One region of the Mesorhizobium sp. 43Arga genome, then DNA from elsewhere that is predicted to be linked to it. Evidence: predicted binding sites of a transcription regulator. Region 1 holds the regulator's gene; the other holds the start of a gene.
The links. The regulator LexA, encoded in region 1, represses DNA repair genes until DNA is damaged. The targets are predictions, from matches to a motif close to TGTTCNNNNTGTGTTCNG.
Positions count from the first base shown of each region.

Region 2: ACWGS8_RS29555 (ImuA family protein) is a predicted target of LexA. The motif match lies at 1,900-1,917, and genes of this name have one in related genera.

Region 1 is NZ_JBSKBO010000003.1:169,879-174,828, reverse strand. Features, by position in the region: gene ACWGS8_RS13480 (ABC transporter ATP-binding protein) at 1-428, opposite strand, end outside; gene ACWGS8_RS13475 (ABC transporter substrate-binding protein) at 488-1,474, opposite strand; gene ACWGS8_RS13470 (GntR family transcriptional regulator) at 1,626-2,399, shown strand; gene lexA (transcriptional repressor LexA) at 2,778-3,515, shown strand; gene ACWGS8_RS13460 (ComEC/Rec2 family competence protein) at 3,509-4,950, opposite strand, start outside.
Region 2 is NZ_JBSKBO010000011.1:61,934-66,883, forward strand. Features, by position in the region: gene ACWGS8_RS29540 (HpcH/HpaI aldolase/citrate lyase family protein) at 1-891, shown strand, start outside; gene ACWGS8_RS29545 (DUF1737 domain-containing protein) at 941-1,147, shown strand; gene ACWGS8_RS29550 (metallopeptidase family protein) at 1,336-1,758, opposite strand; gene ACWGS8_RS29555 (ImuA family protein) at 1,941-2,966, shown strand; gene ACWGS8_RS29560 (DUF6504 family protein) at 2,908-4,383, shown strand; gene ACWGS8_RS29565 (error-prone DNA polymerase) at 4,380-4,950, shown strand, end outside.

The sequences.
Region 1 (4,950 bases):
TCGAGACGGTTTTCAAGGCCGAGGCCCAATATCGACAGGCGCTCCTTGTAGGACGCGAGCCGCGCGGCGTTCAGCCCTTGCCGCAGCGTGCGTTTTTGGCTGCGCAGATCGGCCAGCAGCATGTTTTCCGCCACGGTCATGCTTGCGGCGGTGCCGCGCATCGGATCCTGGAAGACGCGCGCCAATCTTGTGGCGCGCTTGTACACCGGCAGGGCTGTCACGTCGGCGCCGTTGATCAGGATCTTGCCGGTATCCAGAACAAGGGCTCCGGAAATGGCGTTGAGCATGCTGCTCTTGCCGGCCCCGTTGGAGCCGATGACGATGCCGAACTCGCCGGTGGCCAATGACAGGCTGAGGCCGTCCAGCGCGACCTTCTCGTCGGCCTGCCCCTTGTAGAATATTTTGCGCGCGGATCGGATATCGAGCATCATTCCTCCCTGGCGTGAAGGGCGACGGCGCCGACGCCATCGCCCCTTGCAGCTCGATATCAGTCGACGATGCAACCGCAATCGGCCATCGAGGCCGGTATCTCGATGCCGAACGCGGCCATCGCCTTGCGGGAAATCGTTGCCATGTGATCCTTGTACGCCGGGCGCGACGGCGCGATCGTCTTGGGATCCTTGCCCTTGAGGATCTCGGCGGCGATGTTGCCGGCATTGACTCCAACCTGCGTGTAATTGACCGCAAAGCTTGCCGGCACGGTGCCGTTGCGGACCGCGCTGTCATCGGAGTTGACGATCGGGATTCCGGCCTGGCGAGCGGCCGCGGAGACAGCAGCGATCGCCGGCTGGATCAGGTTGGAGGCTGGGCCGTAGATCACGTCGACCTTGCCGGCGAGCGAGGCGATGCGTTGCTGGATGTCATTGACGTTGTCGACGCCGACTTCCACGACCTCGAAGCCCGCCGCCGGCGCCGCCGCCTTGATCTTTTCGATCAGGGCAACGTCATTGGCCTCGCCCGGATTGTAAGGCACGCCGAACCGCTTGGCGTTCGGCAGCAGTTTCTTGGTGAAGGCCATCACCGCGGCGACATCCTGCAGATCGCTGGCGCCGGTCATGCCTTCATCGCCGGCGTCCCATGACGGCACCAGCTTGGCCGCCACCGGATCGGTGACCGCGGCGAAAACGATCGGAATGCTGGAGCCGGCAAGCGCCTTCTTGGCGATCTGGGAGACCGGCGTGGTGATGGTGTAGATCAGCTTGGGCTGCTCCGCCTGCAGCTTGGCAATCATCTGCGGCACCAGCGATGCATCGAAATTGGTATGGCTTTCGGTGTAGACGACGTCCTTGCCCTCGACAAAACCTTTGTCCGTCAATGCCTTCTTGAAGCCGGCTATGGCAGCGTTGAGCTGCGGATGCTCGCCGAAATTGGCGATGCCGATGCGTATCTGATCGGCCGCGGCGCTGCCGGCGCTGACCATCAATGCGCCTGCCAGGGCCAATCCCGACAGCCAAGCGGACTTCGACTTCATCATCATTTCCTCCCAGATTTGATCAGCGCCGCTCACAGGCGGCAACTGCGGGGATCATGGTCAGTCCCTCGCTGTGTGTCAAACATTATATATAATTCTTGCCATGCGCCACCATCATATATAATTTTCCAGGCCCGATGATAGACGGATCGCGATGCAGGATCAGAACAGCTCCACGAAGACCGAGGCGGCCTATCAGCTGCTGCGGCGAGATATCCTGACCACCCGCCTCATGCCGGGCGCGCCACTCAAGCTGAGTGCGCTGCGCGCCACATACGGCGTCGGCTGGACGCCGCTGCGTGAAGCCCTGTCCCGGCTTGAAGCCGAGCGCCTGGTCACCGCCATCAGCAATCGCGGTTTTGCCGTCGCTCCCGTGTCGCGCGCCGAGCTCGAGGACCTGGCGCGCGCAAGGATGGTTGTCGAAATGCCGCTGTTCCTGGAATCGATCGCGAACGGCGGCAGGGAATGGGAGGACGCGGTCGTCACCGCTCACTACCGGCTCTCCCGCTGCAAGACCGCGGTCGACGACCCTTCCGATGCGGCCGTCGACAAATGGGACGAGAGCCACGAGGCCTTCCATGCGGCGCTGTTGAGCGCGGCGACGTCCAACTGGCTGTTGCGCTTCCGCTCGACGATCGCCGATCAGCTACGGCGGCATCATCGGTTTCTCGGCCTGGCGCCGACATTGCGGGCGGCTGCCGGCCTCAAGGATGGCTATGGCGAGGCAATGGACGCTTTGCGCGAGGCGATCGCCATCGAGCATCACACCGCGATCATGGAAGCGGCGCTCGATCGCGATGTGGAGCGGGCCAAGGCGCTAATGACAGCGCATATCGGCTACACGCTGCATGTCTATGTGCACAGCGAAGACAGTGGTGCCAACACCTACACTGCGCGCGCCGGCAGCCTGAAAGCCGTTTCCGGATGAGGCTGCCGCGGTTGTCCCGATCCCAGCGGTCGAGCCTGCCCAAAGCCAGTGATCGTTGGCGTTTTGATTTCGTTTCGTTCCGCCGGAAATGGATCGACAAACCATACAAATCCGGCCCGTGAACGCCTCTCAAATGCCTGATGCCAAACCGCATTCAGGAGTAGGCCACAGGCCATTAACCAAAATGATTTCAATGCACGTAACGGCAGCGGAAGCGGTCGATCGCTGCCCGCTCCCAGGGGCAAAAAATTTCCGACGTCTTAACAAATTCATTAAACTTTAAACAGTTGCAGAACACAACTGGAACAGATAGTGTTTGTTCTGGGTTTGTTTTTCGATTCTGGTTCAACCCGTCGTTCAATGCCTTGGGGGGCCGCCATGCTGACACGCAAGCAACATGAACTGCTGATGTTCATTCATGAACGGCTCAAGGAAAGCGGTATTCCGCCATCCTTCGACGAGATGAAGGAAGCGCTCGATCTCGCCTCCAAGTCAGGCATCCATCGCCTGATCACGGCATTGGAGGAACGCGGCTTCATTCGCCGGCTGCCCAACCGGGCGCGGGCGCTGGAAGTGCTGCGGCTGCCGGATTCGATCGCACCCGGCCTCAACGCGGCAAAGAAGTTCTCGCCGAGCGTCATCCAGGGCAGTCTCGGCCAGGGCGGCCTTGGTCGCCAGATCAAGCCGGCGCCATCGCGCTTGCCGGCGGCCGGCAATGACGACGACGCGGTCTCTGCCGTGTCGATCCCGGTGATGGGCCGTATCGCCGCCGGTGTCCCGATCGATGCCATCCAGCACCAGACGCATTCGATCTCGGTGCCGCCGGACATGATCATGGGCGGCGAGCACTATGCGCTGGAGGTCAAGGGCGACTCGATGATCGAGGCCGGCATCTTTGATGGCGACACGGTGATCATCCGCAACGCCGACACGGCAAGCCCGGGCGAGATCGTCGTGGCGCTGGTCGACGAGGAGGAAGCAACCCTGAAACGGTTCCGCCGCAAGGGCGCCTCGATTGCCCTTGAAGCCGCCAACCCGGCTTACGAGACGCGGATTTTCGGGCCGGACAGGGTCAAGGTGCAAGGCAAGCTTGTCGGGCTGATCAGGCGCTACTGAGCAGGAACGGCCGGCTTTTCGGATTTTTGATAGGGCGGCAGCCCCCTCGCCTCACGCGAAAACTTTCGCTGCTCGTGCCAGGGCCGATACGGCCCGTCCACCGCGAAGCTGATGATTGGCGGACCGGTCGCCGATTGGCGGTCGAAGAAGACGGCGGCACTGCCCTTGCGGGCAAGTTGCCGCTTGGTAACGACAAGAACCAGCGGATTGTGGCAGGCATCATAGCCCGTCGCGTCATTGACGACGATCAAATCGGCGAAGCCGCAGGCTTTCCAGGTGTCCTCGCGGTCTTCGACATGCGCGATGATTGCACCGGATGGGTGCCGGGCAAGACAGACGCCATCCGTGCAGTAGAACGGTGCTCCCGGCGGCAGATTGACGGCATCGGCGATGTCGAATTGCCCGTCCGCCTTGTCGAACATCTCCGGCACGACGATGGTTTCGGACACCAGCGCGCGTTTCCAATTGTCGACGGTGAACTCGTTCGGGCGAGCCCGGCTGACCGCGAGTTCGCCGCCGCCGATCGGCAGTGCGACCAGCCGCGCATCTTCCGAGATAAGCACATCGGGCGTGCGCGTATCCGATACAGTCAGCAGGCCGGCAAGCGCGAATGGCAGTGCCGCGAGCCGCAGCCAGGTCGTCGCCATCGTCGCGATGACCAGGGCGATGGTCACCAGCAGGACGGATTGCTGCGAAATCAGCCCGACCGCATCGACCGGTGAGCGTTCCGATATCCACGCCGATATGGCTATCATCGCCGTCAGGCCCTTGCCCATCAGGTAGAGGGTCGGCGCATCCAATCCGAATGGCATCAGCAACGCGCTGGCAACGGCCAGGAACATCACGGCTGACACGATCGGCATGACGGCCAGATTGGCGAACAGGCTGAGCGGCGACACTCGCTGGAAATGCCAGATGGCAAACAGCGCCGTGGCGCAGCCGGCGATGATGGAGGTCATCGCCAACCCGCCCGTCGCCAGCAGGAATTTTCGCGTGAGAAAACCCGGCAGGGATCGCTTTGGCGGTGGCGGTCTCGCCTTTCCCGCATGATGATCCGCCCAGCCGGCATAGGCACCGATCAGCGCCGCGGTCGCGGCGAAGGACATCTGGAAGCTCGGGCCGACGACCTCATGCGGCGAAACCACAATGACGGCGATCGCCGAGATCGCCAGATTGCGCATGGTCAGCGCTGCGCGATCGAACAGCACGGCAATCAGCATCACCGCCAGCATGATGAAGCTGCGCTCGGCAGCGACGACGACGCCGGAAATGACGAGATAGGCGGCGATCGAGAAAAGGGCCGCGGCGGCCGCGTATTTCTTCACCGGCCGACGCGCGGAAAAATCCGGAAACAGCGCGAAGCCGCCGCGCAGCAGACCCATGATGGTGCCAGCGACCAGCGCCATATGCAGTCCCGAAATGGAGATGATGTGAT
Region 2 (4,950 bases), on a different contig from region 1:
ACCGAACCCTACCGCCCGCGCCGCTCGGTGCTTTATATCCCGGCCTCCAACGACAAGGCGTTGGCCAAGATCGGGCTTCTGTCCTGCGATGCAGTCATCATCGACCTCGAGGACGCCGTCGCGCCGGCCGACAAGATCGCCGCCCGCGAAAAGCTGCCGGCGATCTTCGCCAGCCGCCCGGCTGCCAACCATCTCGGCCACCGCTGCGAGCTGGTGGTGCGCGTCAATGCGCTGGCCAGCGAATGGGGCGCCGACGACCTCCTGGCCGTGGCAAAAGTCGAACCCGACGGCATTCTGTTGTCCAAGGTCGCAGCGCCGCGCGACATCCTCGAAGTCGGCGACATGCTCGACGACAATTTTGCCCCCGACAGCGTGAAACTCTGGGCGATGATCGAGACGCCCAAGGCGTTGCTCAACATCGGCGCCATTGCCGAACTTGGCCGCGATCCGGCCTCTCGGCTCAATTGTTTCGTTGCCGGAACGAATGATCTCGCCAAGGACACCGGTGTGCTGGCGACGCCGGACCGGCGCTACCTCATGCCGTGGCTGATGCAGATGGTGCTGGCCGCGCGCGCCGGCGGCCTCGCCATGCTCGACGGCGTAGCCAACGATTTTCGCGACCTCGACGCCTTTGGCCGCGAGTGCGCGGAGGCGGCGGCCATGGGTTTCGACGGCAAGACGCTGATCCATCCGGCTCAGATCGATGCGGCGAACCGCGCCTTCGCGCCCTCGCCGGAGGCGGTTGCCGAGGCGCGCCTGATAAAGGACGCCTTTTCACGTGCCGGGAATGCTGGCAAAGGCGTGATCGCGCTCAACGGCAAGATGGTCGAGCGGCTGCATCTGGCGCAGGCTGAAAAACTGCTGGCGAAGGCGGCCGCCATCGGCGCATGATATCAGCCCCATGCTCGCGGGCTATGGCACTTACGACAGGACTTGAGACATGAAACTCTACCGCTTTCTGACCGGCCCGGACGACGCCAGCTTCTGCCACAAGGTGACGGCGGCGCTGAACAAGGGCTGGCATCTGTTCGGCTCGCCGACCTACGCCTACGACAAGAATGCCAAGACCATGCGCTGCGGCCAGGCGGTGGTGAAGGATGTCGACGGTCAGGAATACGGACCGGACACCAAGCTCAGCGACTGGTAGATTTTGCAAAGCGCCGACGCAGGCTGCGCCGAGGTTCAGGTCAGGCCGAGTCGAAAATGGTGGTGCCCGAGAACCGGAGCGGAGCGTACTTTTGGGTACGTGAGCTCAGTTCTACTGCGACGCAGTAGAACTGGGAAGCGCAGGGGACCGCCATTTGCAGGCCGGCATCACCTGAATATCGGCGCAGCCTATTCCGCCGCTTCCTCGATCTTCTCCATATCCTCATCCGACAGGCCGAAATGGTGGCCGATCTCGTGGATCAGCACATGGGTGACGATGTCGCCCAGCGTCTCCTCGTTTTCGGCCCAGTAGTCGAGCATGGCGCGGCGGTAGAGCGTGATGCGGTTCGGGCCTTCGCCGGTCTGCGGGTTCCAGCGCTCGGCGATGCCGCGGCCCTCGAACAGGCCGAGCAGGTCGAACGGCGTCTCCAGCGACAGGTCGTCCATGATCTCGTCGGTCGGGAACTCGGCGATCTGGATGACGATCTCGCCGGTCAGCTTGCGAAAATCCTCCGGCAGATGGGCGTAGGCCTCCAGCGCCAGGAATTCCATCTCCTCCATCGAGGGCGCGAGTTCGCCGTGCCAGGTGCGGGTCTTGTAGATGCGGGCCATGCTTTGTCCTTTGACCCGGCATATAGGCTTTCGCACCGGGCGAGGCAAACGGCACGGCCGATACGCCCATGCCGTGCAGGGTCTTGAGGAATAAATTCCTTGTGACTCTGCTTGACTCTTCGGATCGGCTCTGGAATCCTAGGGAACATAACAGGAACAATTGTGAGTGGACACTGACCGTCATGGCGATGACCGCCGTGGCGCGGGAGACTGTTTTTGCCCTGCGCCGCCAGATCGCGAAGATCGAGGGAACGCTGCCCGAACGCCTGCAGGCGCCGGCTGGCGCGCCGCTTGATGCCGACGCCGGCGCCGATCTCACGATCGTGCGGCGCGGTCTTGCCGCGGCCTTGCCGGATGCCTTCCTGCCGATCGGCATCGAACCCCTCGATGCCGCCCTGAGCGGTGGGCTGCCGAAAGCAGCGCTCAGCGAAATCCATGGCTTGGAAACCCGCGATGCCGGAGCCGTCGTCGGCTTTGCCTTGTCGCTCGCCAGCCTGATCCTCAAGCAGGCGCAAGGGCTGCCGGTGTTGTGGATCGGCACCACGGAAATCTTCCGCGAGGCGGGCTTTCCCTATGCCAGGGGGCTGCAGGCCTCCTTCGGCATCGAACCGGAACAATTGCTGTTTTCCGAGGCGCCGAAACTCGTCGACGCGCTGTGGGTCGCCGAGGAGGCGGCGCGGATGACGACGCTCGCCGCCGTCATCCTGGAAATCCGTGGCAACCCGCAACGGCTCGACCTGACCGCGACGCGGCGGCTGCATGCGAGGGCGCAAAGTGCCGGCCGCCCTGTATTCCTGCTGCGGCAGGCGGCCGAGCCCGAACCGACGGCGGCGCCCGTGCGCCTCATCGTCTCGCCGGCGCCGGCCGCGCCGCGCGAAACCGTCGCCGGGCCGCTCGCCGGATCGATCGGCCGCCCGGCCTTCACCATCAGCATCGGCAAGAGCCGCACGGCCCTGCCTGGACAATTCACACTGGAGTGGAACCCCGATGAACGCGTATTCGACGAAAGAAGGGGCGAAGAAGACCGGGCAAAGAATCCTGTCCCTGTGGTTTCCCTATCTGGCGGCCGAAAGGATCCTACGGCAGCGTCTGGGGCGGTCCTGGCGTTCCCGGCCCTCGGATCATCCGACGCCATCTCATCCGCCACTGGTGATCAGCCACCGCCAGGGCAACGCGCAGCGCATCTCGGCCCTCGACGAGCGGGCTGAGGCGCTGCACCTGAAGCGCGACATGGGTATTGCCGACGCGCGTGCCATGCATCCGTCGATCGACATCGTCGAGGCCGATCCGGAGGCAGACCGGCGCTTGCTCGAAGGCCTTGCCGACTGGTGCGACCGCTACACCCCGCTGGTGGCGATGGACGGGGCGGACGGCCTGTTTCTCGACGTCACCGGCTGCACCCATCTGTTCGGCGGCGAACGCGCCATGCTGGACGACATCCTGTGGCGCTTCCTGCATCAAGGGTTCGATGTCCGCGCCGGCCTTGCCCCGACGCCGGGCGCGGCCTGGGCGGCGGCCCGCTTTTGCGGCAACCGCATCGTCGATGGCGGCGAGGAGGAAGCGCTGCTGGCGCCTCTGCCGCTCGCCGCGCTGCGCATCGCGCCGGAAACCCGCGCCAGCCTGGAAAGTGTCGGCCTGCGCACGGCGGGCGCCGTCATGGCCGCACCCCGCGCGCCGCTTGCCCGCCGCTTCGGCGCCACCTTGCTGCTGCGCCTCGACCAGGCGCTTGGCCGTCTCGACGAGGCGGTATCGCCGCGGCTTCCCGTGGCGCCGCTTTCGGTCGAGCGGCATCTCGCCGAACCCATCACCCTCACCGAGGACATCGAACGGCTGGTCGGCCTGCTGGCGACGACGTTGAAAACCGATCTCGAGCGCCGTGGCGAGGGCGCCCGGACGCTGGCGCTGCTGCTTTTCCGTGTCGACGGCGCCGTCAGCCGCATCGCGCTCGGCACCTCGCGGCCGATGCGCGACCCCCGACTGATCCAGAAGCTGTTCCATGAAAGGCTGGCCGCCCTCGAGCAGGACATCGATGCCGGCTACGGTTTCGATCTGGTGCGGCTTTCCGTGCTGGCCGCCGCCGCCTTCGACATGGCGCAGGCCGATCTGACCGGCGAGGCGACCGACGACGGCGCCGACATCGCGCTGTTCGCCGACCGCATCCGCGTCCGGCTCGGCGAGGGCGCCGTGCTGCAGCCGGTCGTGGTGGAAAGCCATCTGCCGGAGCGCGCCGTCGCCATCGTCCCCTTCACCGAGGCGCCGCGCCGGACCACGCCGCCGAAGAAACCGGACAGGGTGCAGGCGCCCAAAACCATCTTCCCGCCGGAACGGCCGATCCGGCTGTTCCGCGCGCCCGAACCCATCGAGGTGCCGGCCACCGAAATGCCGGAGGGGCCGCCGCTGCATTTCCGCTGGCGGCGCGCGCTCTACCGCGTCACCCGCGCCGAGGGTCCCGAACGCATCGCCGCCGAATGGTGGCGCGAGGCGCCAGGCGACGCGGCGGCCTCGACACGCGACTATTTCCGCATCGAGGATGCCGAAGGCCGCCGCTACTGGCTCTACCGTCAAGGGCTTTACGGCGGCTCGCAAGTCGCGCCGCGCTGGTTCATGCACGGGGTCTTCGCATGAACGCGCTGACCGTCATTCCCTATGCCGAGTTCGGCATCCAGTCGAATTTCTCCTTCCTGCGCGGCGCCTCCAAGCCGGAGGAGCTGGTGGTCGCGGCCAAGCTCATGGGTTTTTCGGCGATCGGTGTTGCCGACCGCAACACGGTGGCCGGCGTGGTGCGCGCCTGGCAGCAGGCCAAGGTCGAAAAGCTTGCCTATCACCCCGGTTGCCGGCTGGTTTTTGGCGACGGCACGCCGGACATTCTCGCCTATCCCAGGAACCGCGCCGGCTGGGGGCATCTGTGCCGCATGCTGACGCAAGCCAATCTGCGCGACGAGACCGAAAAGGGCGCCACCCTTCTCCAGCGTGGCGATCTGCTCGAATGGGGAGATCTGATGTCGCTGGCGGTCCTGCCGGATCTGGCGGCGGGAGCGCAGGACAGTCTTGCCTTGCTCCTCGAACTCCAGGACCGCTTCGGCAAGGCCCTGCGGCTCGGCGTCTCGCCCTGTTATGCGGGCAATGACCGTTTCCGCATCGAGCAGGCAGCGGCGTTTGCCGAGAGCACCGGCATCCCGCTGATGGCGACCA